DNA from 2 places in the Protofrankia sp. CiP1_Cm_nod2 genome. Region 2 is predicted to be linked to the other one. Evidence: predicted binding sites of a transcription regulator. Region 2 holds the regulator's gene; the other holds the start of a gene.
The links. The regulator LexA, encoded in region 2, represses DNA repair genes until DNA is damaged. The targets are predictions, from matches to a motif close to CGAACNNNNGTTCG.

Region 1 (15,459 bases), on a different contig from region 2:
GCCTTGTTGACCGCGCCACTGTCGACGCCCTTGCCGGGCTCGGTCGACCGGGGCGTGAGGATCACGCTCGTCCCGCCCTGGAGGTCCAGGCCCAGCTTCGGCGTCCACGTGGACGTCAGCGCCATGGAGCCGTAGAGCAGCACCACGATGCCGAAGAGGAGCCCGATCCGGGACCAGGCGGGGCTCAAGGCCTTACGCCGTCGCCCTGACCGTCGTGCCAACGGATATCCCTTCGTCACGCGCCGTCGCGCTCATGCCGCTTCCTGCCTGATTTCCTGCTGGACCTGCCCGGTGGACGGCCAGCCCGGCCACGACCGGCGGGACCGATGCGGACCGTCACGGCCGGGTGCCGACCGCGCCCAAGGTATCGGCCCAAGGTATCGGAACGACTGTCATGCCGGGGGCGTTCCGATACCACATCTGTAACGCCGATATCCACGTGTTCCTCGAAGCTGGCGCCGACCGGCCCCGGCGGGTGACCGGTGCTGGTCGGCGTGCCGTTCACCGCTCCGGCGTCGCTTCCCCGGGATCCTCGGACCTGCCGGCATCCGGCCGCCGGTGGCCGCCGGTCGTCTCTCCGCCGCCGGTCGTCTCTCCGCCGCCGGTCGTCTCTCCGCCGCCGGTCGCGTCCGTTCTCTTGGTCGTGTCGACGGGCGCCCGGCCCGAACCGTGGTCACCAGCCGCCCCGGCGTCCTCGTCCCGGTGGCCGTCGCCCTCGTCGCCCTCGTCGCCGTCGTCGCCGTCGCCGTCGTCGTCGCCGTCGTGGTCATCATGATCGCCGTGGTGCGCCCCGTCCTCTCCCGCCGGGGAGACGACCCGGACGACCGCGGAGCGGGTGAACCGGCAGACCACGTCCGGCGCCACCTCCAACAACACGTCACCGTCTTCGACCTCGACCACCGTGGCGTACAGCCCCGCGGTGGTCACGACCAGCGCTCCCGGCTCGAGCGAGGTCAGGACCTGCTGCTGGGTCCGCTGACGGCGCCGCTGGCTGACGACGAAGAAAACGACGAGCGCCAGCAGCAGGACCAGGGGAAACAGCCCACCGAACCCACTGCCGCCGTTCTGGGCCGCATCCTGTGCGACCACGATCACCTGCACGTCCACGTCCTCCCATGTCGTGCGGCCGATGGTACGTACCGGCCGCGAGGCTCCCGACGCCAGGGGCCCCGTCGGGACCGCGTCCGGCCAACGCCACCAAAGGGTGGCGAAGGAACCGCGGCGCCGGGGAAACCGGCGGGCGTCCACCGCTCCCAGCCGTCACCGGCGACGGGGCCCAGCCGTCGTCGGCGAAGGGGCTCAACCGTCGCCGTCGGTGAGGGGGAGCGGAGCCTGGGAACGGCCCAGCAGGCCCTCGACCGGGTCGAGGCCAAGATGGGTGAAGGCGGCCGGGGTGGCGATGCGCCCCCGGGGGGTCCGGGCGAGCAGGCCGGCGCGGACCAGGAACGGCTCGGCCACCTCCTCGACCGTGTCCGGCTCCTCCCCCACCGCCACCGCCAGGGTCGCCAGGCCCACCGGGCCGCCGTTGAAGCGGCGTACCAGTGCCTCCAGCACCGCCCTGTCCAGCCTGTCCAGGCCGAGCGCGTCGACGTCGTAGACGCGCAGGGCGGCCTGGGCGACCTCACGGGTGACGACCCCGTCCGCCCGTACCTCGGCGTAGTCACGCACCCGTCGCAGCAGCCGGTTGGCGATCCGAGGGGTTCCGCGTGACCTGCCGGCGACCTCTGCCGCGCCGTCGTCGGTGAGGCGCACGCCGAGCAGCCCCGCCGAGCGGACCAGCACGTCGATCAGCTCGTCGGTGCCGTAGAAGTCCATGTGGGCGGTGAAGCCGAACCGGTCGCGCAGCGGCCCGGTGAGCAGGCCGGAGCGGGTGGTCGCGCCGACAAGGGTGAACGGGGCGATCTCCAGCGGGATCGCGGTGGCGCCGGGGCCCTTGCCCAGCACGACGTCGACCCGGAAGTCCTCCATCGCGGCGTAGAGCAGTTCCTCGGCGGGACGCGCGATGCGGTGGATCTCGTCGAGGAAGAGCACCTCGCCCGGGGCGAGCGCGGTGAGGATCGCGACCAGATCCCCGGCCCGTTCGACCGCCGGCCCGCTGGTCATCCGCAGCGGGACCGCCATCTCCCGGGCAATGATCATGGCCAGGCTGGTCTTGCCGAGCCCCGGCGGCCCGGACAGCAGGACGTGGTCGGGCGGACGCGCGCGGGCCCGCGCCCCCTCAAGCATGATCATTAGTTGTTCGCGGACCTTCTGCTGGCCGATGAACTCCGCCAGTGTCCCCGGCCGCAGGCCCGCCTCGAAGGCACGCTCCTGCGGCTCGGCCACCGGCGAGACCAGCCCCTCGACGTCCATCAGCCGCCCTTACCGGGGCCGCAGCGCGGCCAGCGCCCGACGCAGCAGCACACCCATGGGATCCGCCGCCTCGGCACGGCTGCCGCCCGCCCCGCCGGTGCCGGCGGTGGCGGCGGTGGCGGCGGTGGCGATGCTGCCGGCGGCGATAGCCTGCGGGCTACCGGGGACGTCACGGCCCGCCCGGCCGCCCGGCCCGGCACCACCGCGGCCGTTGCCGGCCGGCACCGTGGCCAGCGCATCGGCCGCGCTGGCGGCCAGGGGGTCGGCCAGCGCGGCGGCCAGCGCGTCGTCGGCCTCCCGCGCGGTGTAACCGAGCCCGAGCAGCGCAAGACGGACCTGCTCGGCGGCGGCGACACCCGTACCCGCGGCCGGCGTGGCACCGCCGCCGGTGCCCCCGCCCCCACCCACACCGTCATCTCCCGCGGACGGCATCGGCGTGGGCGGGCCGAGCCGGTCCTTGAGGTCGAGGACGATGCGCTGCGCGCCCTTGCGGCCGATGCCGGGCACCTTCGTCAGCGCCGCGAGATCCTCCGCCGCGACCGCACGGCGGACGCTGTCCGGGCTGTGGACGCCGAGCACGGCCTGGGCGAGCCGGGGGCCGACCCCGGAGGCGCTCTGCAGGGTCTCGAAGACGTCACGCTCGTTGGCGTCGACGAAGCCGTAGAGCGTCAGCTCGGTCTCCCGGACGACCAGGGTGGTGACCAGTCGTGCCTGCTGCCCGACCCGCAGCCCGGCCAGGGTCGTGGGGGTGCACTGGACGAGCAGCCCGACCCCGCCCACCTCGACGACGGCGGCGTCGGGCGACAGGGCGGCAACCGTCCCGGCCACGGACGCGATCATCTGCGGCTCCCGCTGGCGGCCGCGGAAGCCTGCCTGACTGCGGCCTGCATCCGGGCGAGCGCCGGCCCCCGCGACAGGTGGCACAGCGCAAGAGCCAGGGCGTCGGCGGCGTCGGCCGGCCGCGGCGGGTCGGACAGCCCCAGCAGGCGGCTGACCATGAAGGTGACCTGGGCCTTGTCCGCCCGGCCGCTCCCGCTCACCGCGGCCTTCACCTCGCTGGGGGTGTACAGCGCGACCGGCAGGCCACGGCGGGCCGCGCTGACGATCGCCACCGCCCCGGCCTGCGCGGTACCCATGACCGTCCGGACGTTGGCCTGGCTGAACACCCGCTCGACAGCGACCGCGTCGGGGCGGTGCCGGTCCATCCACTCACCGAAGCCGCGTTCGAGCGCCCACAGCCGGGCGGCGACGTCGTCGGCGGCGGGCGTGCGCAGCACACCGACCTCGACCAGCGACGCCCGCCGGCCCGGCCCGCCCTCGACAACCCCGAGACCGCAGCGGGTAAGCCCCGGATCGACCCCCAGCACCAGCACCGGCACCCTCCACGACCAGCTCGTCGACCGTCGTCCCGACCGTCCGCCGGGCATCGTGACCGCCGGACGGCCCGCAGCGGCCGGCTGCCAGCCCGGGACGACAACCCGGGGAGACAACCGTGATCACGCAGCCCTCGGCCCGCCAGCGGGCCGGGGAACCGGCCCTCCCGGCGGTTCGCCACGATTGTGGCATGCCTGAACGCCTGTTCGAGCGCAGCGACACGCCTACCCAGACGCCGACCCGACAAACACCCACCGCCGGCCGGGCAGCGGCCCGGCCATCACCCACCGCCGGCGGCCGGCGTCAACCGGCTGTCCGCAACGCCACCCGCGGCCATCGGCCCGGTGCGGATCAGCATATGGTGAGATGACCGGCGGTGCCCCGTGGAGATCGCCGACGCCCCGCCGGGCCAACGGGAAATCCTGCCGACAAGCACCGGGAGACGCCGGGAAACCGGGAAATGAGGTCCACGCATGGGCTCCGATCCCGCCGCCGGCACCGAGCCGGCCGTGCTGGCGCAGCCAGCCGTGCCGGCGCAGCCAGCCGGGCCGGCGGCCGGACACGGCGACGGGCGGGCGCCACGCGCGGATCCGCCGGGCCAGCCACGTCACGTCCGCCTCGACGCCGGTGACGTGGAACTGTCCGGGCTGCTGGCCGAGCCCGACGGCCAGCCGCGGGCTCTCGTCGTCGGCCTGCCCGGCGGGGGGATGCGCGCATCCTACTTCCACGGCCGGACGCACCCGGACCTGTCCCTGCTGGCCATCGGCACGGCCCTGGGATTCAGCGTGCTGGCGCTGGACCGCCCCGGCTACGGAGCGTCGGCGGGGCTCGGCCTGCCCCACCAGCGGCTGGCCGGGCAGACCGCCATCACCTGGCGGGCGCTGGAGGCGTTCACCGCGTCCCATGCCGTGGGGGCGGGCCTGTTCCTGATCGGCCACTCGTTCGGCACGATGCTGTCGGTGTCGCTCGCCGCGGACGAACGCGGCGAGCGTCTGCTCGGGCTCGACGTCTCCGGGGTGGGAGCCCGATACCGTGACGGCCTGTGGCCGTCGCGGATCGCCGCCGACAGCAGCGCCGCCGAGATCCACCGGGAGCATGCCCTCGCGGCCCGCAGGCTGTTCTGGGGGCCGGAGCACCTGTACCCGCCCGGCACGTTCGTCCTGGGGACGGTACCGACAGCCCCCGTGCCGGCCGGCGAGGCATCCGATGCCGCGAAGTGGCCGCGGTGGCTGCCTCTGCTGGGCCCGCGGGTGCGGGTGCCGGTCCGCTGGACGCTCGCCGACCACGAGGCCTGGTGGGATCTTGACGAGGCGATGGATGCCGAGCTGCGGGCCGCGTTCAGCGCCGCGCCGCACTTCGAGCTGGTCCGGCAGCGCGGCGCGGGCCACAACATCAGCCTGGGGTGGGCGGCCCGCTCCTACCACCTGCGGGCGCTGTCCTTCGCCGAGGAGTGCATCCGCGACCGGGACACGGACTGACCACGCCTACCCCCGCAACAACACACCCCCGTAACAACAAGTACCCCAGAGCGATACAATCCGTCACAACATACTCCATGACGGCACGTATTCCGGAACGGTCTATGCCCATACTGTGACGATATCGGCACGAACGGCGATGTCGGAGGTCTCGGAATCGCGGTGGCACCGGCGCCGCCGGGGAGCCGTTTAGGCCGAGACCAGCTCCATGATTTCATCGGAGATGTCGGCGTTGAACCAGACATTCTGGACGTCGTCGAGGTCCTCGAGTGCCTCGACGAGCTTGAGGACCTTGCGCGCCGCCTCCTCGTCCAGCGGCACGCTGACGCTGGGCAGCCAGGACAGGTCCGCCGAGGCCACCGTGAGCCCCGCGCCGGTGGCCCCGACGCGCACCGCGTTGAGGTCCGTGGCCTCCGAGACGACCTCGAAGGTGTCACCGAGGTCGTTGACCTCCTCCGCGCCGGCGTCGAGCACCGCGGCCAGGACGTCGTCCTCACCGAGGTCAGGGGTCTTCGTGACCAGGACGACGCCCTTGCGGTTGAACAGGTAGGACACCGACCCTGGATCGGCGACGCTGCCGCCGTTGCGGGTGATGGCCACCCGCACGTCCGAGGCGGCCCGGTTGCGGTTGTCGGTCAGGCACTCGACCAGCACGGCCACCCCGTTCGGCGCGTACGCCTCGTAGGTGATCTCCTCGTAGCTGGCCCCGCCGGCGAGCTCGCCCGATCCCCGCTTCACGGCGCGGTCGATGTTGTCGTTCGGTACCGACTGCGACTTCGCCTTGGCGATGGCGTCCGCGAGCGTCGGGTTCCCGGCCGGATCCCCGCCGCCGGTCTTGGCCGCCACCTCGACCGTCTTGATCAGCTTCGCGAACAGCTTGCCGCGGCGCGCGTCGATGACGGCCTTCTTGTGCTTGGTGGTCGCCCACTTGGAGTGACCGCTCATGCCGTGCCCCTCACCCTGTCCCTGCTCCTGCCTGCCATCTGTGCCCCGTACAGCTGTGCCCCGCGCCCCGTGCCCCTGTGGAGCCGTGCCCTGTGCGGCTAGGCCTCGTGCGCGGGTGTGCCCCGTGCGGCCCGTCTGCCCCGCGCGCCTTCCACCATGCCGACGAACAGTTCGTGTATCCGCCCGTCGCCGGTGAGCTCCGGATGGAACGCGGTCGCCAGCACGCCCGCCTGGCGGACGGCCACAATCCTGTCACCGACCCTACCGAGCACCTCGACCTCGTCCCCGATCTTCTCCACCCAGGGCGCCCGGATGAAGACCGCCCGGACCGGGCCGCCGGCGACACCGGCGATGTCGATCTCCGCCTCGAACGAGTCGACCTGGCGGCCGAAGGCGTTGCGCCGCACGACCACGTCCAGCCCGCCCAGCAGCGGCTGGCCGGGCCTGCCGTCCAGGACGTCCCCGGCCAGCAGGATCATGCCCGCGCACGACCCGAACACCGGCAGCCCGGCCGCGATCGCGTCCCGCAGCGGCTCCAGCAGCTCGAACACCCGCAGCAGCCGGCCGATCGTGGTGGACTCGCCGCCGGGCAGCACCAGCCCGTCCAGAGTGTCCAGATCGGACGGCCGGCGCACCTCGACGACCTGGACGCCGAGCGCGGCCAGCGCCCGGGAATGCTCGCGGACGTCGCCCTGCAGCGCCAGCACGCCCAGCCGCGCCGCGCCGCGTGCCGGCCTGACCTGTGCCGGCGCGGCCTCGCGCTCCGAGGCGGTCTGGGGCCAGTGCGCCTCGGGACAGCTCACCATCCGCGGTCGGCGAAGCGGTCCGCGGGCGCAAGATCGCTGACGTTGATGCCGACCATGGCCTCGCCGAGGCCGCGGGAGACCTTCGCGATGACGCCCGCGTGGGCGTACATGGTGGTGGCCTCGACGATCGCCCGGGCGCGCCGCGCCGGGTCACCGGACTTGAAGATGCCCGAGCCGACGAACACACCGTCCGCCCCCAGCTGCATCATCAGGGCGGCGTCCGCGGGCGTGGCGATGCCACCGGCGGTGAACAGCACGACCGGCAGCGCGCCGAGCCGCGCGACCTCGGCGACCAGCTCGTAGGGAGCGCGCAGCTCCTTGGCCGCGGCGAAGAGCTCGTCGGGCGGCAGCGCGGACAGCCGCGCGATCTCCGCCCGGATCGTGCGCATGTGCACGACCGCGTTGGAAACCTCGCCGGTGCCCGCCTCGCCCTTCGAGCGGATCATGGCCGCGCCCTCGCCGATCCGGCGCAGCGCCTCCCCCAGGTTGGTCGCGCCGCACACGAACGGGACGGTGAACCGCCACTTGTCGATGTGGTGGTGCGGGTCGGCCGGGGTGAGGACCTCGGACTCGTCGACGTAGTCGACCCCCAGCTCCTGGAGCACCTGGGCCTCGACGAAGTGGCCGATGCGCGCCTTGGCCATCACCGGGATCGACACCGCCTCGATGATCGATTCGATCATCTCCGGGTCGCTCATCCGGGCGACCCCGCCCTGGGCGCGGATGTCGGCGGGCACCCGTTCCAGGGCCATCACGGCGACGGCGCCGGCGTCCTCGGCGATCCGGGCCTGCTCGGCCGTGACCACATCCATGATCACGCCGCCCTTGAGCATCTCCGCCATGCCCCGCTTGACCCGGGCCGTGCCCAGGTGGGCGCCACCTCCCGCACCGGCCACGCTGCCCGCACCGGCTGGGACGGGCGGGCCGGGCAGCGTGGCCGTGGGCACGGATCCGTGGTCCGGTCCGTGGCCCCGCGAAGCGGGCTCGGCAGCGGTCAGGCCCTCGGACATGGCATGCCTCTCTGTACGCAGACGGGACCGGCGCAGGCATCGGTCCGCGGCGAACATCCCAACTGGGCCGGACGCCGACAAACCACGGCTTCCACGAGCGCAGCCACGTCGGACACGCGGCAGTCAGCCCGGACGGAAGACATCCCATCCTACGACCGGAAGGCCGTACCGGACGGGATGGCGATTACGATCGACAATAGCGAAGAATTTACGGTGCGAACCTGGACATATCGTTATCATATGTACTGCCGCCATGCCTGTCGCTGTCGCGCGCGGTCCTGTCATGCGCGGTCCTGTCATGCACAGCGCTGTCACGTGCGGTGTCATGCCTGCCGTCGCCGTCACGGCCGTCGGCGTCGGCGTGGCCGTTCCTGCCCCCGGTGTCACCACGCATCGGAAGCGCGTCGTCGATCTCGAAATAGGTGGGCAGCGGCCCGCGGCCGGACAGCCGCAGCGCCCGCACGACCCGTCTGGCCCGCAGCGCCCGCACGTCGCGTACGGCGTCGTTGTGCAGCTGACGGGCGAGCGCGACCCGGGCGGCGGCGACGTCCACCGCGTGCAGGGCGTCCGGCGCCCGGTCCGCCGTCGCCGTGACCGCCGGGGAGCGCAGGGCCCGGCTGAGGCTGTTCTCCGCCTCCTCGGTGTCGTTGCCCAGCGGGCCGCCCGCCGCGGGCCCCGCCTGCGCGGCCCGGGCCCGCTCCACCGCCTCGCCCAGCTCCGCCAGCTCGCACCGCCGGGACAGTTCCCCGGCCACCTCCACGCGCAGCGCCAGCTGGCTGATCAGGCCTGCCCGGGCGTCGTCCACCCGGACTGCCAGGCGGTCCAGCCGGCTGGCCAGCCAGGTCAGATAGGTGGCTACCGCCACCACAACCACGACCGTAACAACGACGAGAGTCACCTCGCGCAGCGTAGTGAACGTGGGGTAGGAGAGCGCCAGCGGGCATGAATCTCCTCACACCGCGGGCATGAATCTCCTCACACCGCATGGTGGAATCTCCTCACACCGCATGGCGGAGCGCCGGGCGCGACCGGCGCCAGGACACGTCAGACGCTGTTCGCCGCCAGCGACACCGGCCTGTCCCCGGCAACCATCTCGTAGACCCCGACGATCCGCTTCGCGATCACCGTCCAGTCGTAGGCGGCCACCACCGCCCGGCCCCGCTCGGCCAGCCGCCCGCGCCGTGCGGGATCGGCCAGCAGGTCGGCGAGGGTGTGGGCGAGGGCGGCCGCGTCGGCGACCGGGAACAGCCGGCCGGCCTGGCCGTCGTCCAGGACCCGGCGGAAGGCGTCGATGTCGCTGGCCACCACCGGAACGCCCGCGGCCATCGCCTCCAGCAGGACGATGCCGAAGCTCTCCTGCCCCGTGTTGGGCGCGCAGTAGACCTCCCCCGAGCGGAACACCCGGGGCTTGTCCGCGTCGGAGACGAGCCCGAGCAGGTGGACGCGGCCGCGCAGGGCCGGCTCGACCCGCTCGAGCACCGCCTCCCCGTCGCCGGGGCCGGCGACCAGCAGCCTGGCGTCGGCGCGGCGCTCCACCAGCGTCGGCAGGGCCGCGAGCAGCACGTCCAGGCCCTTGCGCGGCTCGTCGATGCGTCCGAGGAAGACGACCGTGGAGCCGTTCGAGACCGGTTCGGGCAGCGGGGCCGCCCGTGCGAAGGTGGGCACCGACACGCCGTTGGGGATGAGGATCGCGTCCACGCCGAGATGCTCGACGATCGTGCGGCGGGCCGCCTCGGACACCGCGATGCGGGCCCGGACCTTCTCCATGGACGGCTGCAGCGCCCCGTGCGCGGCCGTGAGGATCTTCGAGCGCGGGTTGGACGTGTGGAACGTGGCGACGATCGGGCCGTCGGCGAGCATGCAGGCGAGCAGGCTGACGCTCGGCGCCGTCGGTTCGTGCACGTGCAGGACGTCGAAGTCGTGCTCGCGCAGCCACCGGCGTACCCGCGCCGCGGACACCGGCCCCATCAGCAGCCGGGCGACCGAGCCGTTGTAGGGCACCGGCACGGCGTGGCCGGCGTCCACCCCGTACGGCGGAAGCGCGCTGTCGCCGCCCACCGGTGTGATCACCGATACCTCGTGCCCGAGGGCGACCAGGGCCTCTGCGAGATCACGCACGTGGACCTGGACCCCGCCGGGAACGTCCCAGGTGTAGGGGCAGGCAAGGCCGATCTTCATGTTCTCGGCCCCGGCCCTGGCTCGGGCTCCGACCGCGGCGCTGGCTCCGACCGCGGCTGCGGTAGCTCCGGCTCCGTCGGTGCCGCAGCCTCCGTCGCTGTCTGCGTCGGTGTCTGCGTCGGTGTCTGCGTCGGTGTCTGCGGTGGTGTCTGCGGTGGCGTGGCCGGTGGCTCGTCCCGCCAGATGCGCTGGAGCATGTGCCAGTCCGCGGGATGGGCGGCGATGCCCTCGGCGAACGCGTCGGCCAGCGCCTGGGTCATCCGCGCCACGTCGGTGTGCGGCACCGCCGGGTGGATGCGCACCCCCCAGCCGTCCCGGTCGAACCAGAGCGTGGCCGGCAGCAGGGTCGCGCCGGTCCGTAACGCCAGGGCGGCCGGCCCCGGCGGCATGGTGGCCGTCGCGCCGAAGAACACCACCGGCACGCCGTCCGCGGAGATGTCGCGGTCGGCCAGCAGGCAGATCGTGCCACCCGCGCCGAGGCGGTCGGCCAGCAGGCCGAAGGGGGGCCGCTCACCCCCGGTCAGCGGGATGACCTCCATGCCGAGCGCCGAACGGAACCGGACGAACCGGTCGAACAGCGACGCCGGCCGGAGGCGTTCGGCCACGGTCGTGAACGGCTCACCGGTGGCGGCCAGCCAGGCGCCGGCATGCTCCCAGTTGCCCATGTGCGGTAACGCGATGACGGTCCCGCGGCCGCTGGCGATGGCGTCGCGCAGACGTGGCTCGTCCAGCATGCGCATTCCCCCGATGATCCGCTCGCGGGAGATGTCCTGGAGGCGGAAGACCTCCAGCCAGTAACGCGCGTAGGAACGCATGGCCGCCCGGGTGAGCCGGTCGAGATCGGTGCCGGGCGGGGCGACACGGGCCAGGTTGGCGCGCAGCCGGCGCGCGCCGCGGCCACCCCGCCGGACGGCGACGTCGGCCACCACCGTGAACGCCACAGCCGCCACCCGCTCGGGCAGCAGCCGGACCACCCGCCAGCCCGCCGCGTACGCCAGACCGGTCATCCGCGCGCGGGACACCCAGGGCTCGGCTCCCAACCACGTCACCAGCCAAATCCTGGTCATTCGCGCGCGGGACACCCGGTACGCGCCGTCAGCGGGCCCGCGGGCCGGCGGTGGGCCCGGCCGGTGTGGCGTCGGCGCCGGTGGCCGCGGGCACGGCGGCGGTGCCGGCCGCCCCGGCCCCCCGCAGATACTGCCGACGCACATGAACAACACGTTGCGTCACCGTCAGGACGGTGGCGCCGGCAAGGAACCACAGCGCGGCCGGCAGCAGGTACGGCACGCCCAGGCCGTAGAGACCGGCCGCGACCAGGACGATCAGCAGGCGCTCGCCGCGTTCGGCGAACCCTACGTCACACCGCAGCCCGAGGCCCTCGGCCCGCGCCTTGACGTAGGAGGTGATCGAGCCGGCCACCAGGCTGATCAGGGCGGCCACGCACAGTGGCAACGAGTCGCCGTCACCGGCGTACCACAGGATCAGCGAGCCGAAGATCGCGCCGTCCCCGACCCGGTCGGAGGCCGAGTCCAGGAACGCGCCCCACGGCGAGGAGATCCCACGGGCCCGGGCGATCAGGCCGTCGAGCAGGTCGGAGAAGACGAACAGTGTGATCACGAGGGTGCCGACGAAGAAGACCCCGCGGGTGAAGAAGCCCAGAGCGGCACCACTGACACCGATGGTGCCGACGATCGTCACCGCGTCCGGCGACACCGACGACCGGGCCAGCCGCTCACCCAGGGGATCGAGCACCCGTTGAATCTGCGGCCGCGCCTTGCTAGCGAGCATGTACGTCCCGTCGTGTACGTCCGGTGCTGTCCCTCACAGTACCGCTGTGACCATCGGCAACCAGTTCCTTGCCGGACCGACATGGGTTGTTCACATGCCGGCGGAGGGGGAACCTGTTCTCACGAGTTTTTCACAGCCGCTCACCGCTGACCGTCGGCACAACAACCGTCAACGTGACAACCGTCAACGTGACAACCGTCGACACCACAACCAGTGACGGGGCAGGTGTCGACACGACAACCGTCGGCACCACACGTCGACCCGACAACAGCCGGACCGTTTCCTTACACCTCCACATTCCTTCACCCACGCAACCAACCCTCCACCCACACAACCAACCACCCATACAACTCTTCACCAACACAACCATCACCACTGACACAACCACTCATGACGACACGATCACGCGACCCGCCGCCGGCCGCCCGGAGCGGGTCGGCCCGTCGCGCTCGTCCAGTCACCCAGGCGGGGTCCACTGGTCCAGCCCTCCCAGCCGCCCAGTGGCCGTCACCAGGGCCACCGGGTGGCCGTGTCACACCGGGGAGGCGCAGGTGAAAACAACCGTATGCAATGATCGTCCCGACCTCGAGCAGCTGGCTGACGTACGCAACGTCATTCTTGTCGGCCACACCGGCGCGGGTAAGACGACTCTTGCCGAGAGCCTGCTGGCCGCGGCCGACGAGGGCGAGGCGGCGCAGAGCCGTCCCGTCCCGCCGCGGCATACCGATCACGACGATGCCGAGCACCGCCAGCGCACGATCAGCCTGGCCGTCCTGTCCACCACCCACCGGGGCATGCGGATCAACCTGCTCGACACCCCCGGGCTCGCCGACTTCATCGGCGACCTGCGCGCCGGGCTGCGCGGCGGGGACGCGGCCCTGTTCGTGGTCAGCGCACTCGACGGCGTCGACGGCTTCACCCAGCTGCTGTGGGACGAGTGCGCCGCCGCCGGCACACCCCGGGCCATTGTGATCACAAAGCTGGAGCACCCCCGGGCCGACTTCGCCAGGACCGTCGCCACCTGCCAGAAGCTGTTCGGCCCGGGCGTGCTGCCGCTGCACCTGCCGGTGCGCCTGCCGGCGGCGAACGGGGCCGCGCCGGGACACGGCGGCTACGGCGGCTACCGGCTGGTCGACCTGCTCTCCGCGGACGGCACCGGGAACAGCGCCGCCCAGGCAGCGGTGGCCGCCGCCCGTGGCGCCCTGATCGAGGGGATCATCGCCGAGAGCGAGGACGAGTCCCTGCTCGAGCAGTACCTCGCCGGGGAGCGGCTGGCACCGGGCCTGCTGCTCGGCGACCTGGAGACCGCGGTCGCCCGCGGCCGCTTCCACCCCGTCCTGCCCGTGGCCGGCCCGGCCGGTGCCGCCGGCGGCGGGAGCGGTGACATGCTGGGCGCCACCGAGCTGCTGGACCTGTTCACCCGGGCGTTCCCCTCCCCCGCCGAGCACCGCCTGCCGGTGAGCACCCGGCTCGACGGGTCGTCGGGCCCACCGCTGTCGGCCGACCCCGACGGCCCGCTGGCCGCCGAGGTCATCAGGACCACGACCGACCCCTATGTCGGGCGCATCTCGCTGGTCAGGGTGTTCTCCGGGACGCTGCGCGCGGACATGGCCGTGCACGTCTGCGGGCACGGCCGGGCCGAACGCGGCCATCCCGACCATGACGACGACGGGCGGATCGTGGGGATCTCCCGGCCGGCCGGGAGATCCGGACAGCAGCCGGCGCGGGCCGTCCGGGCCGGCGGTCTGTGTGTCGTGGCGAAACTGGCCACCGCGGAGACCGGCGACACCCTGTCCAGCCCGGACGACCCCATCCTGCTGCAGACGTGGTCGATGCCGCGGCCGCAGCTGCCCGTGGCGATCCGCTCGCGGACGAAGAGCGCGGAGGACAAGCTGTCGACCGCGCTGGCCCGCCTCGCCGCGGAGGACCCGAGCCTGACGGTGGAGTACGGCACCGAGACCGGCCAGCTCGTGCTGTGGTGCATGGGCGAGGCGCACAGCGACGTCGTCGTCGAGCGGCTGCGGGCCCGCTACGGCGTGGACGTCGACCGGGTGCCGCCGCGGGTCCCGCTGCGGGAGACGCTGCGCGGGCCGGCGCGGGGCACCGGCCGGCACGTCAAACAGTCCGGCGGCCACGGCCAGTACGCGATCTGCCACGTCGCGGTGGAGCCGCTGCCGGCCGGCAGCGGCCGGGAGTTCGTCGACGAGGTGGTCGGCGGCGCGGTCCCCCGGCAGTTCATCCCCTCGGTGGAGAAGGGCGTGCTGCGCCAGCTCGACCTCGGGGTGGCGGCCGGATATCCGCTCGTCGACATCCGGGTACGGCTGGTCGACGGCAAGGCCCATTCGGTGGACTCCTCCGACATCGCCTTCCAGGCCGCCGGGGCGCTGGCGGTGAAGAACGCCGCCCGGGCCGCCGGGATCGTCCTGCTCGAGCCAGTGCTCGCTGTCTGCGTGCTCGCCCCCGACGAGCACATCGGCCCGGTGACCAGCGACCTCGCGGCACGGCGCGGCCGGGTCGTCGGCATCGAGCCGGTCGGCGCCGGGCAGGCCGGCGGGCAGGCCGGCGGGCAGGCAGCGCACGGGAGTGGTGCGGGCCGGACCCTGGTGCGGGCCGAGGTGCCCGAGAAGGAGATGCTGCGGTACGCGGTGGACATCCGTTCGCTGACCCAGGGCACCGGCACGTTCACCCGTGACCATCTGCGTTACGAAGCGGTCCCCGAGCACATCGCCGCCGAACATCTCGGCGACAGGCCCGGCGAAACCGGATAGCACCGGTTTCGCCGGGCCCGAGCCCGCGGTGGGCCCGGATCAGTACCGGTCCGGGCCCACCCCGCCGTGCCGTCCCCCGACCGCCTCCTGGCGGGCACGGGAAACCCGTTGGCGGGTACGGGAACCGGTCCCGGCCCCGACAGCCGCCGGGACGCGGCATCAGTGAACGCGGCCCTGAGAAACACGGGGGAACGCGAGGAAAACAGCGCCGAAAAACATCACCGGAGACAGCCGTGCGCGGCGCACGGGGGAACCGTGCCGGCCTGCCGGCGGGGACCGGCGCCTATTCGGTTTCCTTCCACGCGGCGGCGGTGATCTCGCGGGTCTGGCCCAGCAGCGCGGGCAGGACTTTCGTGCCGCCCACGACCGGCATGAAGTTGGTGTCACCGCCCCAGCGCGGCACGACGTGCTGGTGGACGTGCTCGGCGATACCGGCGCCCGCGACAACGCCGAGATTCATCCCGATGTTGAAGCCGTGCGCGCCACTCGCCCGTCGCAGCGCCCGCAGCGCGTGCTGGGTGAACAGGGCCATTTCGGTGGTTTCGGCGTCCATCAGGGCGGCATAGTCCGGAATATGCCGGTACGGCACGATCATGAGATGCCCGGAATTGTACGGGTAAAGGTTGAGAACGGCGTACACGGTCTCGCCTCGGGCGACGACCAGCCCGTCCTCGTCCGACAGGGACGGGATCTCACAGAACGGGCACTGCTGGCCGGCGGGCCGCTCCCCCTTGACATACGCCATCCGGTGCGGTGTGTA
Region 2 (15,684 bases):
TGTGATGAATGCCCGGGGCCAAACGCCCAGGATCATGCCGGGCCCTGTCGCCGGGGATTCGTTAGGGTCTGGGTCCGTGGCTGCTGGACACGGCAACGAACACGGACCCGCACCGGAGACCGGAGCGGACACCGGCATCGAGGGACAACTGTTGTGGACGCCGTCCGCGCGGCGGGTCCGCGCCGCCGGGGTCACCGCCTACCTCGAGTGGCTGGCCGCCGAACGGGGCCGACGGCTGACCGACGCCACCGCCCTGTGGCAGTGGTCGGTGGACGATCTCGACGGCTTCTGGGACTCGGTCTGGGACTTCTGCGCGGTCGAGGGCGAACGCGGGGACGGGCCCGCGCTCGCCGACGCGCGGATGCCGGGTGCCCGATGGTTCCCGACCGCCCGGGTGAACTACGCCGAGAACGCCCTGACCCGCCACGGGCCGGCGCCGGCGGTGATCGCCGTACGCGAGGACGCCACCACGGCCGTGGTGTCCTGGGACGAGCTGCGCCGCGAGGTCGCGGCGGCCGCCGCGGGCCTGCGCCGGCTGGGGGTCGGGCCGGGCGACCGGGTCTGCGCCGTGCTACCGAACTGCATACACGCGGTGGTCGCCATGCTCGCCACCACCGCGATCGGGGCGGTCTGGTCGTCCTGCTCCCCCGACTTCGGGCCCACCGGCCTCGCGGACCGTTTCGCCCAGGTGCGCCCGACCGTGCTCATCGGCGTCGACGGCTACACCCACGGCGGCAGGTCGTTCGACACGCTCGGCGTGCTGGCCAAGGCGGCCGAGCGGCTGCCCGGCCTGCGCGCCACCGTCGTCGTCGCCTACCTGGCCACGGACGCCCTCGACCGGGCCCGCGCCACCGGCCTGCCGGGCCTGCTGGCCTGGGAGGACCTGCTCGCCGGGTGCGACGACGCCGTCCCGGCCTTCCACCGTCTCCCGTTCGACGCGCCGCTGTGGATCCTGTACTCCTCCGGCTCGACCGGAAAACCCAAACCGATCGTGCACGGTCACGGCGGCATCCTGCTCGAACATCTCAAGACGCTGGTGCTCCACCTCGACATCGGGCCGGACGACCGCTTCCTGTGGGTGACGAGCACCGGCTGGATGATGTGGAACCTGCTCGTCTCCGGCCTGCTCGCCGGCGCGGCCGTGGTGCTCTTCGACGGGAGCCCGAAATTCCCCGGCCCCGGCACCCTCTGGCGGCTGGCCGAGGCCACCGGAGTCACCTGTTTCGGGACGAGCCCCGGTTTCCTGACCGACTGCGCGCGCTCCGGCACGGTCCCCCGTGAGATCGCCGACCTCTCGGCGCTGCGCACCGTGGGATCCACCGGCGCGCCGCTGCCCGCGCGGACGTACGCCTGGGTGTACGAGTCCGTCGGCGACGACCTGATGCTGTCCTCCATCAGCGGTGGGACGGAGGTGTGCACCGCGTTCGTGCTCGGCCTGCCGACGCTGCCGGTGCGCGCCGGGGAGATCCCCATGCGTGGGCTCGGCTGCGCGGTGACCACCTTCGACGAGCAGGGCAAGGAGGTCGTCGACGAGGTCGGCGAGCTGGTGGTCACCGCCCCCATGCCGTCCATGCCGGTCGCCCTGTGGGGGGACGAGGACGGCTCGCTGCTGCGGGCAACCTACTTCTCGGCCTACGAGGACGTGTGGCGGCACGGGGACTGGGCGAGCATCACCGCCAGCGGGGCGGTGTCCATCCACGGCCGGTCCGACGCCACGCTGAACCGCGCGGGCGTCCGGATCGGTACCGCCGAGCTGTACCAGGTGGTGGAGAGCATCCCCGGCGTGACCGAAAGTATCGTCATCGACACCTCGACCGCCGGCCGGCGTGGGGAGCTCGTCCTCTACGTCTGCCTGGCCGGCGGCGTGGTGTTCGACGACGCGTTCACCGGGACGCTGCGCGCCACGATCCGCCGTGAGCTCAGCCCCCGTCACGTGCCCGACCGCGTCGAGGAGATCGCCGAGGTCCCGCGCACCCAGAACGGCAAGAAACTGGAGGTGCCGGTCAGACGGCTGCTGCTGGGCGAGCCGCTGGAGCGCGCGGTCAGCCTCGGCGCCGTCGCCAACCCTCAGGCGCTGCTGCCGTTCATGCCGCCGACGACCCGCTGACCGGTCCGCTGACCGGTCCTACGACGTGACGATCCCCTGCCCGGTCAACTACCCGGGCAGGGGATCGTCACGTCGTACGCGTTCTACGCGGAAACCAGCCGTACGCGGGGCAACTAGTCGAGGAACTCCCGCAGCCTGCTCGCGACCGCCGGCTTGCGCAGTTCGCGCAGGGTGTCCCGCTCGATCTGGCGGATCCGTTCCCGGGTCAGCCCCAGCCGGTTGCCCACCTCGGCGAGGGTGTGCTGCTTGCCGTCGGCGAGGCCGAACCGCAGCCGCATCACCTCACGCTCACGCGGGGTGAGCCCGCTCAACACGCCTTCGATCTCATCCTGCATGGCGCCGTAGGATGCGGCGTCCGCGGGCGAGGTGGCGTCGGCATCCTCGATGAAGTCACCGAGGACGGAGTCGCCGTCGTCGCCGACCGCGGTCTCCAGGCTGACCGTGTCCTGCGCGTACCGCCGCAGTTCGACGACCTGCTCGATCGGCATGTCGAGCTCGAGCGCCAGCTCCTCGTCGGTCGGTTCCCGGCCGAGCGTGGAGACGAGCTGCCGCTGCAGCCGAGTGATCTTGTTGATCTGCTCGACCACGTGTACCGGGATCCGGATGGTCCTGGCCTGGTCGGCCAGGGCTCGGCCGATGGCCTGCCGGATCCACCAGGTGGCGTAGGTGGAGAACTTGTAGCCCTTGGCGTAGTCGAACTTCTCGACCGCGCGGATCAGGCCGAGGTTGCCCTCCTGGACCAGGTCGAGCAGGGTCATGCCCCGGCCGCTGTACTTCTTGGCGACCGAGACGACCAGGCGCAGGTTCGCCGAGACCAGCTGCTGCTTGGCGGCGTGCCCGTCGCGGACCAGGGTCTGCAGGTCCCGGCGCAGCTCCGGAGCCAGGTCGGGGTCGGTGTCGAGCTTGTGCTCGGCGAACAGCCCGGCCTCGACCCGCTTCGACAGCTCGACCTCCTGCGCGGCGTTGAGCAGCGGCACCTTGCCGATCTCACGCAGGTACATACGGACGAGGTCGGCGGTCCCGGCGTGCTCGGACGTCGCGCGCGTGGCCGCAGCCCCGCCCGGCGCCTCCTCTTCTTCCTCGTCGAGAACCTCGACCCCGAGTGTGGTCAGCCGGGCGACCAGGACAGGCAGCAGTTCAAGACCGAGATCGGCGGTCTCCAGTGCCTCACGGAGCTCGGCACGGCTGAGTTCGCCGGACTCACGTCCACGCGCGACGAGCTCGGCGACCTGAGTGACGTCGAGTTCGTCGGTATCATCGGGCACGGCAGCCAAGCTGCGGCTGGGCGTCGTGCGGGCAGGAGTGGATGACCGACGAGTCCGTCGCGTGCTCACGGCACGCGTACGCGGCTCATCGGAGCGCTCATGAAGTTCGAGGGCAGGCAGCGTCATCAGTAGCAGATCCGAAGGTCGGTGCGGGTGACGGGTCTTGGTGCTTGCACGTATGGGCAACGCCTGGGGACGTCTCTCCCATTCCGCGTTCAGACACAACCGGACGTAAGCGATCGCCGGGTCTACGAAGCAGTGTAGACCCTCACCCTCGGGACGCCGCACCCGCTGTCGCGAAGACTACTCCGCGGATCGGCCAGTGTGTCACGAATAACTAATTATCTCTTCAGTTCTCCACGTCCGCGCTGTCGAGAACGAGACTAGCCCCAATTTTCCACCAACATGACCACAACAATGTGGACAGACCGTAACAATCGTCACTGAGAGTACGTGAGATCACGAAGGTGCCACGAGGTTCCGGCGCTACCGGCCACCGGCCCCGGTACCCTCACACGATGTCATCGCCGGCCCTGTCGTCCGAGGTGCTCGCCGAACTCCGAACGTCCGCGATCGAGGTACTGCGGGACAACGATCTGGGCGAGGCGACCCGGCCCTCCCCGACGCTCTACCCCCACCAGTGGCTGTGGGACAGCTGCTTCATCGCCATCGGGCTACGGCACGTCGACCCCGGACGGGCCAGCCGGGAAATCCTCGCGCTGCTGCAGGGCCAGTGGCTCAACGGGATGATCCCGCACGTCATCTTCTCCGGCTCCGGCAGCTACCACGCCGGGCCCGACCGGTGGCGCTCCGACCTCGTCGACGCCGGCCCGCGGCACGTGCAGACCACCGGCGTCACCCAGCCGCCGATGATCGCCGAAGCTGTCGTCCGCGTCGGCGAGGTGTTCGACCCGGCCCGGCGCCGCGAGTTCTACCGGGCGGTCTATCCGGGCCTGCTGCGCTACCACTGCTGGCTGTACCGCGAACGCGACCCCGACGACACCGGGCTGGTCACTCTGGTCCACTCGTGGGAGTCGGGGATGGACAACACCCCCGCCTGGATGGAGCTCACCCGCAGGGCGGCTCCCATCCCCCTGAAGCTCATCCGCCGGCTCAACGGGGATGGCGCGCTCGACGCCCTGCGCCGGGACAACAAGGAGGTTCCGTCCGACCAGCGGCTGTCCGCCACCGACCTGTTCACCCTTTACCACCTGGTCGGGGAGCTACGCGACGCCCGTTACGACTTCAGCCGGATTCGTGCGTCCCGCGTCCCGCTGGTACAGGATGTCGCCTTCAACGCGATTCTCGCCCGCGCGAACGACCACCTGCGCGACATCGCCGCCGACATCGGCGAACAGCTGCCCGCGCAGCTGCTGCGCTCGGCCCGCCGGACCAGGGCGGCGCTGCCCGCCCTGTTCGCCGACGGCATGTACTGGAGCCGGGACGCGCGTTCCGGCCGGCTGATCCGAAGGCCCACGATCGCCGGCTTCCTCGCCCTGTACGCCGGTGTCGTGCCCCCCGCCGGCGTCGAGGATCTTGTCAGCCGGATGACCGCACCGCGGTTCTGGCCGGCCCACGGCATCGCCAGCACCCCCACCGACGATCCCGACTTCCAGCCCCGCTGCTACTGGCAGGGCCCGGTCTGGGTGAACATGAACTGGCTGCTCGCCGACGGGCTCGACCGCGCCGGCCGCGGCGAGCTCGCCGACCGGCTGCGCGCCGACACGATCTCGATGATCGCCGGTTCCGAGGGCCTGTACGAGTACTACTCACCGTTCGACGGCACCGGAGTGGGCAGCAACCACTTCTCGTGGACGGCAGCCCTGCTCCTGGACCTGCTCGACGGCCGGAAACCGGCCCACCGCCTGCCGTCCGCCCGCACGGGCGCGGACGGGGAGCACCTGACCCGGCACGGCGGCTGACCAGCCGCCGCGCCGGGTCCACCGGCTCCCGCGATACTGGCGGAAGGCACATATTCGTGATCTGCGGTATTCCCGCGGCAGTCAAGATCGATTCGGTGCGGGGCGGCGCTGTGGCGTGGGCTACGACGACGAGGCCGCAGGCTGTTCGCCGGGTGAGGGCGGGACCGTGAGGCGGGCGATGGTGACGGTGTGGCCGGCCGGGCTGGTCTGGGTCGTCAGCGGGCCGTCGGCGGCGGACTCCGGCCGCGGGCGCTGGTCGAATATGACGATGTAGCCCGAGGCCAGGCTGAGGTGGTTGAGGTAGCCGTCGAGCTGGGTCATCGCTTCCTTGACCGGGTCGGCGTAGCCGGGGCGGTGGGTCTTCACCTCGAAAGCCTCGTGCTGTTCGGCACTGGTGCCATCGGGGGCGGTGTAGCGCCAGGTCATATGGATGTCGGCCCAGCCGCCGCCGGCGGCGAACTCCCGGAAGACGTCACCGTCGCCGTTCACAGCCCGGTCGAGCCAGCTCAGGAAGATGGCGTGCGGGATGGCCTCCCGGTAGGGCCTCTTCACCCTGAGCATTGGCTCGTTGTTCCGCCAATAGCGGGCGAGCGTGGTCAGCATGTCCGGCACGTCGAAACGGCCGTCGGGGCGGACGAAGTCCCGCGGTGCTGGAAGCGCCCCCGGTCACGCACGACGATCTCGGCCAGCGCGCGGGCGATGACCTCATCGTAGATCGGGTTGGCGATCCGCAGGCCGCCGTCGGGCGTCTCGGCGACCAGGCCGAGGTCGCGCGCATAGGACCGGTCGTCCGAGCAGGTCAGGTCAGCCGGCTCGTCGGTGCTAGCGAGAACGGGCTCGAGAACCCGGCGTACCGCCGGCTCCTGGAGCCGGCGGACGAGTGAGTCGAGGTGACTTGGCCGGGCCTGGATGATCCGTTCCCGGGCAGCGTTGACGTGTTCCACCGAGACCGGCTCTGTGACCGGGACCTTCATCCGGTCGACGATCTCGGCCGCCAGCGCGTTGACCAGCCAGGGCTGGCCCGTGGTCAGCCGGTGCACCTGCTCCACGGCCTCATCGGTGAACACCCGATCGGTCTCTGCCGTGTGCTGACTGTAAAGATCGTGGATCTCGTCCAGCGTGAAGTCACCGAGTCGCAGCGACTCGACGATGACGTTGAACGGGCTCGGCCCCCCGGACAGTTCTGGGCTGCCGCCGGCGGCGACCTTGTAGTGGCGAACGTCCCGCAGCCCGCACAGCGCGACCGAGGCCGGGAACGCACTCGGACGGTATTCAAAGCCGGTGCGCAGCTGGGAGAGCACCCTGACCAGGGTCGCCCCCTCCAGCGAGTCGATCTCGTCCACGCACCGGCCTCCGCTGCCTACCGACCACAACCCGATCAACGCAACTCTACGGACAGCGCTCGGCGTGGTCCTGCGACGGCTCGACAGCCGAAGGCTATCTAGATCAGGCGAAATACCGCATCCCGCCGCGATACCGCCCGGTCTCAGCTGCAGCCGCTGGTGGAGCCGCACTGCTCGCACACGTAGCAGCTGCCTGCGGGACGCATGGTGACCCCGCAGGTGAAGCACAGCGGCGCGTCCACCACGTTCTGCGCCGACAGCGCCTCGCCCGGTGGGACGCTGCGCGGCAGTTCGCCCCGCACCTCCCGGGCCGACAGGCCCACCGGGTGGGTGTGACCGGTCTCGGCGGGCACCGTCGGCACCGCCGCGGCACCGGCCGCCGCCGCCTCGTTCGCCGCGGGCCCGGCCGTCGCGGAGCCGGTCGCCTCGGCCGGCCCGGCGTCGGCTGTCTCCACCGTGTCCGTTTCCACCGCGTCCGGCTGGCCGGCCCCGCCGTGCTGGCCGGTGAGCTGGCGGGCCCGCTCCCGCGCGCTGAGGACGCCGAGCTCCGCGCGGGTCTGCTCGGGGAGGTAGTCCAGGGCCAGGCGACGGAAGAGGTAGTCCATCACCGACTGGGCGATCCGCACGTCCGGGTCGTCGGTCATGCCGGCCGGCTCGAAGCGCATGTTGATGAACTTGCGGACGTAGGTCTCCAACGGGACGCCGTGCTGGAGCGCGATCGAGACCGCGATGGCGAACGCGTCCATCACGCCGGAGAGGGTCGAGCCCTGCTTCGACATCTTGATGAAGACCTCGCCGAGCCCGTCGTCGGGATACGACCCGGCGGTCAGATACCCCTCGGCACCGCCCACGGTGAAGGAGACGGTCTGCGACTGGCGGATCTTCGGCAGCCGGCGCCGGACCGGACGGTGCTCCCCGGGCTGTGCGGCGGCGGGCTGTGCGGCCGGCTGCTCGCCCGCGCCCCCGGTCACGGACCGCTTCGCGCCGCGCAGGTCCGACAGCGGCTGGCCGACCTTGCAGTTGTCCCGGTAGATCGCCAGCGCCTTCAGACCGAGCCGCCACCCCTCCAGGTAGATCTGCTCGACGTCCTCGACCGTGGCCGACGTGGGCATGTTGACGGTCTTGGAGATGGCGCCGGACAGGAACGGCTGGACCGCCGCCATCATCCGGATGTGGCCCATCGGGCTGATGGCCCGCTCCCCGATCGCGCAGTCGAAGACCTCGTAGTGCTCGCGGCGCAGGCCGGGGGCGTCGATGACGTGACCGTGCTCGGCGATGTACTCGACGATCGCCTCGACGGTCTCCTCGGCGTAGCCGAGAGCGCGCAGCGCGGCGGGAACCGTCTGGTTGACGATCCGCATGCTGGAGCCGCCGACCATCTTCTTCATCTTCACCAGCGCGAGGTCGGGCTCGATGCCGGTGGTGTCGCAGTCCATCGCCAAGCCGATCGTGCCGGTCGGGGCGAGCAGGCTGACCTGCGCGTTGCGCCAGCCGTGCTTCTCCCCGACGCCCTGGGCGCGCTCCCACTCGCGGGCGGCGACGGCGAGCACCCGGGCGTCGTCGACCCCGACCGTGCGGACGGCGTCCGTGGCGGCGGCGTGCTTGCGGATCACCCGGCGGTGGGCGTCGGTGTTGCGGGCGAAGCCGTCGTAGGCCCCGAGCGCCGCCGCGAGCTCCGCCGAGCGGCGGTAGGCCGTCGCGGTCATCAGCGACGTGACGGCCGCGCCCATGGCCCGGCCGCCCTCGGAGTCGTACGCGCGGCCGGTGGCCATCAGCAGCGCGCCGAGGTTGGCGTAGCCGATGCCGAGCTGGCGGAACATCCGGGTCACCCGCGTGATCTCCGGAGTCGGGAAGTCCGCGAAGCAGATCGAGATGTCCATCGCCGTGATGATCAGCTCGACGGCCGCCACGAACGCGTCGGCGTCGAAGCTGAGGTCCTTGCGCAGGAACTTCATCAGGTTCAGCGACGCCAGGTTGCAGCTGGAGTTGTCCAGGTGCACGTATTCGCTGCACGGGTTGCTGGCGCTGATCCGGCCGGACTCCGGGCAGGTGTGCCAGTCGTTGATCGTGTCGTCGTACTGGATCCCGGGATCCGCGCAGTCCCAGGCCGCCTGGGCGATGGAGCGGAACAGCGACCGGGCCCGGAGGGTCTCGATCGTGCGCCCGTCGAGCCTGGCCCGCAGGTCGAAGCCGGCGTCGTCGACGACGGCCCGCATGAACTCGTCCGTCACCCGCACGGAGTTGTTGGCGTTCTGGTACTGCACCGAGACGATGTCACGGCCGCCGAGATCCATGTCGAAGCCGGCGTCCCGCAACGCACGGATCTTGCTCTCCTCGCGGGACTTGGTCTCGACGAAGTCGACGATGTCCGGATGGTCGACGTCGAGCACGACCATCTTCGCGGCCCGCCTGGTCGCGCCGCCCGACTTGATCGTGCCGGCCGAGGCGTCGGCCCCGCGCATGAAGCTCACCGGGCCCGAAGCGGTGCCGCCGGAGGACAGCAGCTCCTTCGACGATCGGATACGCGACAGGTTCAGCCCGGCGCCCGACCCGCCCTTGAAGATCAGCCCCTCCTCCCGGTACCAGTTGAGGATCGACTCCATCGTGTCGTCGACCGAGAGGATGAAGCAGGCCGAGACCTGCTGCGGCGCGGGGGTGCCGACGTTGAACCACACCGGGCTGTTGAAGCTGAACACCTGGTGCAGCAGCATCCAGGTCAGTTCGTGCTCGAAGATCTCGGCGTCCGCCGGCGAGGCGAAGTACCCGTGCTCGGTGCCGGCCGCGCCGTAGGCGCGCACGACCCGGTCGATGAGCTGGCGCAGGGACCACTCGCGGGCGGAGCTGCCGAGCGCGCCGCGGAAGTACTTGCTCGTGACGATGTTCGTGGCGTTCACCGACCAGAAGTCGGGGAACTCCACCCCGCGCTGCTCGAAGTTGACCGAGCCGTCGCGCCAGTTGGTCATGACGACGTCCCGCAGCTCCCAGGTGACCTCGTCATAGGGGTGGACGCCCGGCGAGGTGTTGACGCGTCGCACCTGCAGGCCAGCGGCCCTGGGGGCGGCCTTGGTGCCGGCCCTGGGGGCGGCCTTGGTCGCTTTCGTGCCACGGTTGTCGGTCATGGCGCTCCTCGTCTGGCGTCGGTCGGATGGTGTTTCTCACCAGCTGTCTGTCGCGTCGGGGTGCGTGGCTACGACGGCGCCCGGTCGGCCCGCCCGCGCAGGTCGGTGATCGCCGTCTCGAAGTCCGCCAGCGAGTCGAAGGAGAGGTACACCGAGGCGAACCGCAGGTAGGCGACCTCGTCGAGCTCCCGCAGCGGCCCGAGGATCGCCCGGCCGATCTCGTCCGAGGCGACCTCGGCGGCCCCCGAGGCACGCAGCGTGTCCTCGACCAGCTGGGCGAGCCGGGCCAGCGCGTCCGCCTGGACCGGCCGCCCCTGGCATGCCCGCCGCACGCCGGCGATCACCTTCCCGCGGCTGAACGGCTCGGTGACACCGCTGCGCTTGATGACTCGCAGTGACGCCTCTTCGATCGTCGTGAAACGACGGCCGCAGGACGGGCACGACCGACGGCGACGGATCGCGGCGCCCTCCTCGGCCTCCCGGCTGTCGACAACCTTGCTGTCAGGGTGCCGACAGAACGGACACCGCACGCACAACCTCCAAGATCTTGTCGACTTACAGCCACGTAACTACAAGATGTTGTGGTCAACACTAGGACCGGACACCACGAGCTGGCAAGCTGGCCCACCCGCGGAACCTCATGACACATGCATCACAGAAGACCCTTCATGCGGACCTGTCATGACAGGCCCGTCATGGCAGGCCCGTCACGGCAGACGGAGCATCTGACCGGGGACGAGATCGGTCGTCTCCAGCCGGTTGAGGCCGGCCAGCCGGGCCACGACCACCCGGGTGTCACCGTCGGGAGCCAGCGCGCGCGCGATGCCCCACAGCGTCTCCCCGGAACGCACCACGTGGACGCGCACCGGCCGGTCGTCCCCGGTCGGCGCGGCCGACGACGTCACCCGGGCCACGGACAGCACCAGGCAGGACACCAGCATGACCAGGACAATCAGGACAACCCGGCCCCGCCCGGTCAGCCGCAGCGGAGGCTCAGCCGACGCCCGCATCGTCCACCTCCCCAACTTCCACCAGCACATACCACTTCCAACAACATGATCAAAGAACATCCGTTCGATCGAACGTCTGATCGAGTTTGTACCGCACGGTCCCGACGGAATCGTCGTGACACGCTCGAACAGACGTTTGAGATATCCGGCCGCGGCGGTTACGGTCGTAGCGATCAGATTCAGGTCAGATCCAGGTCGTGGCCGCCAGCTCCGGTTCACGGCAGAACGTCGGATATGCCGGGAGCGCAAGTCTGCCATGACCGACAACGAAGGAGTACGGCAGGGATGACCACCGACGACAACCGCACCCGCCGCGGCCGGCCACCCCGCGGCTCCGTGCGCGACCTGCCGGACGGGCCGGCGGACGCCACGGGCCTGACCCCCCGCCAGCGCAGGGTGCTTGAGGTGATCCGCGACGCCGTCGAGCGCCGAGGCTACCCGCCGAGCGTGCGGGAAATCGGCGATGCGGTGGGGCTCACGAGCACGTCCAGCGTCGCGCACCAGCTCAAGACGCTGGAGGAGAAGGGCTTCCTGCGCCGCGACCCGCACCGCCCGCGGGCCATGGAGGTCCTCTCCGCGCAGGCACCGGTACGCCCCGTGCCACGCCAGGCGCCCGCCGTTGGTACGCTCGCGGCAGGCTCGTCGGCGGCTGGCCCCGCACAGGCGGCCTATGTGCCGGTCCTCGGCCGCATCGCCGCGGGTGGGCCGATCCTCGCCGAGCAGGCGGTCGAGGAGGTCTTCCCGCTCCCCCGCGAGATCGTGGGGGAGGGCACCCTGTTCACCCTGCGGGTCGTCGGGGACTCCATGGTCAACGCCGCGATCTGCGACGGCGACTGGGTGGTCGTCCGCCAGCAGCCGGTCGCGGACAGCGGCGAGATCGTCGCCGCGATGATCGACGGCGAGGCGACGGTCAAGACGCTGCGCCGTCGTGACGGCCACGTCTGGCTCGAGCCGCAGAATCCGGCCTATGCTGACATTCCGGGTGACAGTGCGACGATCCTCGGCCGGATCGTCGCGGTTCTTCGCCGGGTCTGATCCTCCCGGGAGTGAGCATGGGCACAGGTGTCGACCGGCACCGCGCCGGCCGGGTCGTGGCTGTCGTCGGGCCGACAGCGGCCGGCAAGAGCGACCTGGCGATCGCGCTGGCCACCGAGCTGGGCGGTGAGATCGTCAACGCCGACTCCATGCAGCTCTACTGCGGGATGGACATCGGCACCGCCAAGGTGCCGCCGGCGGAACGCGGTGGTGTCCCCCATCACCTGCTCGATGTCTGGGAGGTCACCCGCGCCGCCGACGTAGCGTCCTACCAGGCGCTGGCCCGGCAGGCCGTCGACGGCCTGCTGGCCGCCGGCCGCACGCCGGTGCTCGTGGGCGGCTCCGGGCTCTACGTCCGGGCCGTCCTCGACGACCTCGCCTTCCCCGGCACCGACCCGGCCGTACGGGGACGGCTGGAGCGGGAGCTGTCCGAGCGGGGCCCGGCCGCGCTGCACGCCGATCTCGCCGCGCGGGCGCCGGCGGCGGCGGCGGCCATCCTGCCTGGCAACGGCCGGCGTATCGTGCGCGCGCTGGAGGTGGTGGAGCTCACCGGCGGCTTCACCGCCTCCCTGCCGGAGCACCGCTCGGTCTACGACGTGGTCCAGTTCGGCATCGACCACCCGCAGCTCGACGAGAGGATCGCCGGCCGGGTGGCCGGTATGTGGGCCGCCGGCATGATCGAGGAGGTCCGCGCCCTCGTCGACATGGGCCTGCGGGACGGCCCCACCGCGTCCCGGGCGCTGGGCTACGCCCAGGTTCTCGCCTGGCTCGACGGCGCGCTCGATTCGGCCGAGTCGGCCCGGCTCGCGACAATCGCCGCGACGCGCCGACTTGCACGCAGACAAAGGTCGTGGTTTCGGCGCGATCCTCGCATAATTTGGCTGGACCGTCCCGACGTCGAACAGGTGGCGGGCATGGTCGACTCGGCCTGAACGTGCGACGACTCCGTGGCTCGTTCTTCCCGCCGGCTGGAGACACCCGTCGTCTGGAGACATGTGTGACCGCGATCGAGTTGAACCTCGTCCCGGCCCTGTGTGCCGCGTTCGACGACGGGTCGTTACAACTGCACTACCAGCCCGAGGTCGACCTGCGCACCGGGTCGGTCCCCGGGATGGAGGCGTTCCTGCGCTGGCACCATCCCGACCGGGGGCTGATGAACCCGTCGCAGTTCATGCCGGCCGCCGCGGCCGCGGGCCTGTCCGACCAGGTCGGCCGCTGGGTGTTACGCACCGCCGTGGCCGAGGCCCGGACATGGCACGAAATGGCCGCGGGAACCGCGATCCGCCCGCCCCGGCTGTGGGTCAACGTGACCGCCGACCAGCTGACCCGGCCCGGTTTCGCGATCGAGGTGGAACAGCTCCTGCACGGCCGTGCGCTGCCGCCGGGAGCGCTCGGGCTGGAGTTCACCGAACAGACCCTCGGCCTCGCGCGCGTCGGGGTGCCCCGGCTGCTGGCCCGGCTGCGCTCGTTCGGGCCGGCCATCGGCGTCGACGGCTTCGGCACCTGGTACGCGTCGCTGTCCACCCTCGACGTCCTGCCGCTGGACATGGTGAAGATCGATGGCCGCTTCCTGCACGCGATGCAGCGGGACCTGGAGGGCGAGGCTGTCCTGGCCTCGATCATCACACTGGCCCACCGGCGGCGGCTGGTCGTGACCGCCGAGGGCGTCGACAGCGCGGTCACGGCGTCCCGGCTGGCGGCGATGCACTGTGACCGGGGAGCCGGCCGCCTGTTCTGCCCGCCCGTCCCCACCGACGACGCCCGGATGATCGCCCTGGGCCGCGGCCGGCCGAACCGGCGCCACGGGCGCTCCCGGCCGGCCAGCGGCACGGGACGCGCCGGGCGCGCCGCGCCCGACCGCGGTGACCGGGCCACCGGCACCGCCAGCATGGCCGCCGTCATCTGACCGGGAACCACCGTCGTCCGGTCGAGAAAATTCGGTCGCGGCCCCGGAACGGACGTGGGAGCCTGCGATAAAGGAGGCAGCGACATGACGTTTCCCGCCCTCTTCGACGCCTCCGGCGAGGCGCTCGACCTCGCCGACCGTCTGGCACTGCGCCGGGTACCAGGCCTGGCAACCGAGCTCGACGACGTCACCGAGGTCGAGTACCGCCAGCTCCGGCTGGAGCGGGTGGTCCTCATCGGGGTGTGGACCTCGGGCACGGCCGCCGAGGCGGAGACCTCCATGGCCGAGCTCGCCGCCCTGGCGGCCACGGCCGGCTCGGTCATCCTGGACGCGCTCGTCCAGCGTCGGGACACTCCCGACTCGGCGACGTACGTCGGCTCCGGCAAGGCGCGTGAGCTGCGCGACGTCGTCACCGCCACCGGCGCCGACACCGTCGTCTGCGACGGTGAGCTGACCCCCGGCCAGCTGCGCCAGCTGGAGGACGTCGTCAAGGTCAAGGTCATCGACCGGACCGCGCTGATCCTCGACATCTTCGCCCAGCACGCCACCTCCCGGGAGGGCAAGGCCCAGGTCGAGCTCGCGCAGCTGCAGTACATGCTGCCGCGGCTGCGTGGCTGGGGTGAGTCGATGTCCCGCGCCGGTGGTGGCATCGGCACCCGCGGCCCCGGCGAGACGAAGATCGAGACGGACCGGCGGCGGCTGCGCACGCGCATGGCCAGGCTCCGCCGGGAGCTCGCCGGGATGAAGACGGTCCGGACGACCAAACGCTCGGCGCGGCAGCGCAGCGGCATCCCCGCGGTCGCGATCACCGGCTACACCAACGCCGGCAAGTCCTCGCTGCTCAACCGGCTGACCGGCGCCGGGGTGCTGGTCGAGGACGCCCTGTTCGCCACGCTGGACCCGGCCGTGCGGCGGGCCACGCTGCCCGACGGCCGGACGTTCACCCTCGCCGACACCGTCGGCTTCGTCCGCCACCTGCCGCACCAGATCGTGGAGGCGTTCCGCTCCACCCTGGAGGAGGTCGCCGACGCCGACCTGCTGCTGCACGTCGTCGACGGCTCGCATCCCGACCCGATGTCACAGATCTCCGCGGTCCGCACCGTGATCAACGACATCGACGCCGGGGACGTCCCCGAGCTGCTGGTCGTGAACAAGATCGACGCCGCCGGCCCGGACGTGCTCGCCCGGGTGCGCCGCGCCGTCCCCGGCGCGCTCCTCGTCTCGGCGCGCACCGGGGAGGGGCTGGCCGCCCTGGTGGCGGAGCTGACCGAGCGCGTCCCCCACCCCGACGTCGAGGTGTGCGTGCTGCTGCCGTTCACCCGCGGTGACCTGGTCTCCCGGGTGTACGCCCGCGGGGAGGTCCTCGGCCTCGAGCACACGGCGACCGGCACGGTCCTGCGGGCCCGGGTACCGGCCGAGCTCGCCTCCCAGCTCACCAGCTTCTTCCTCGAACCGGCCTGAGGCTGGCCTGAGGCTGGCGGGCCTACGCGGCCCGCTGGCCCACGCCGTTGCGCCAGAACTCGACCAGCAGCGCGGCGGTGACCTCCGGGTTCTCGGTCGCCGGCGAATGCGCCGCCCCGGCGATCACCTCGTAGCGGGCGTCCAGGCGTGCCGCCATCTCCGCCTGCAGACGCGGCGGCCAGGCGTCGTCGGCGGCCCCGTGGGCGACCAGCACGGGTACGTCGTCCTGGCTGACGGCGTCAGCGAGCTCACCGACCCGGTCGGGTTCGCTCAGCAGCTGCTCCCCCATCACCCGCAGGCCGACGTTGCTGCTGGCGAAGAACCGGCGCTCCAGGAACTCCAGGCCACCGGGCGGGTACACGGCGGTGTCCGCGGCCCGCATGGCGGCCCATACCGCGTCCCGGCCGCTGCGCTTGTACACCACCCGCATGGCCTGCAGCGCGATCCGCCGAGGGCCGACGATCCCGGCCGGGCCGGAGCTGAGCAGCACGAGGCTTGCCACGCACGACGGGCGGG

Region 1: ruvC (crossover junction endodeoxyribonuclease RuvC) is a predicted target of LexA. The motif match lies at 3,922-3,935, and genes of this name have one in related genera.

What each region holds. Positions count from the first base shown of each region.
Region 1 is NZ_CAKKTL010000068.1:1,610-17,068, forward strand. Features, by position in the region: partial or broken gene secD (protein translocase subunit SecD) at 1-125, opposite strand, end outside; gene yajC (preprotein translocase subunit YajC) at 502-1,101, opposite strand; gene ruvB (Holliday junction branch migration DNA helicase RuvB) at 1,300-2,352, opposite strand; gene ruvA (Holliday junction branch migration protein RuvA) at 2,362-3,192, opposite strand; gene ruvC (crossover junction endodeoxyribonuclease RuvC) at 3,189-3,725, opposite strand; gene NBW84_RS10045 (alpha/beta hydrolase) at 4,200-5,204, shown strand; gene NBW84_RS10050 (YebC/PmpR family DNA-binding transcriptional regulator) at 5,394-6,149, opposite strand; gene pdxT (pyridoxal 5'-phosphate synthase glutaminase subunit PdxT) at 6,248-6,955, opposite strand; gene pdxS (pyridoxal 5'-phosphate synthase lyase subunit PdxS) at 6,949-7,965, opposite strand; gene NBW84_RS10065 (hypothetical protein) at 8,174-8,863, opposite strand; gene NBW84_RS10070 (glycosyltransferase family 4 protein) at 9,010-10,143, opposite strand; gene NBW84_RS10075 (phosphatidylinositol mannoside acyltransferase) at 10,140-11,192, opposite strand; gene pgsA (phosphatidylinositol phosphate synthase) at 11,239-11,931, opposite strand; partial or broken gene NBW84_RS24225 (Cys-every-fifth RiPP peptide CefA) at 12,072-12,182, opposite strand; gene NBW84_RS10085 (elongation factor G-like protein EF-G2) at 12,483-14,699, shown strand; gene NBW84_RS10090 (HIT family protein) at 14,983-15,459, opposite strand, start outside.
Region 2 is NZ_CAKKTL010000093.1:663-16,346, reverse strand. Features, by position in the region: gene NBW84_RS12375 (acetoacetate--CoA ligase) at 77-2,107, shown strand; gene NBW84_RS12370 (RNA polymerase sigma factor) at 2,221-3,498, opposite strand; gene NBW84_RS12365 (amylo-alpha-1,6-glucosidase) at 3,891-5,294, shown strand; gene NBW84_RS12360 (hypothetical protein) at 5,415-5,897, opposite strand; gene NBW84_RS12355 (hypothetical protein) at 5,891-6,637, opposite strand; gene NBW84_RS12350 (vitamin B12-dependent ribonucleotide reductase) at 6,781-9,756, opposite strand; gene nrdR (transcriptional regulator NrdR) at 9,825-10,286, opposite strand; gene NBW84_RS12340 (LysM peptidoglycan-binding domain-containing protein) at 10,464-10,766, opposite strand; gene lexA (transcriptional repressor LexA) at 11,052-11,801, shown strand; gene miaA (tRNA (adenosine(37)-N6)-dimethylallyltransferase MiaA) at 11,819-12,733, shown strand; gene NBW84_RS12325 (EAL domain-containing protein) at 12,799-13,707, shown strand; gene hflX (GTPase HflX) at 13,792-15,168, shown strand; gene NBW84_RS12315 (alpha/beta fold hydrolase) at 15,191-15,684, opposite strand, start outside.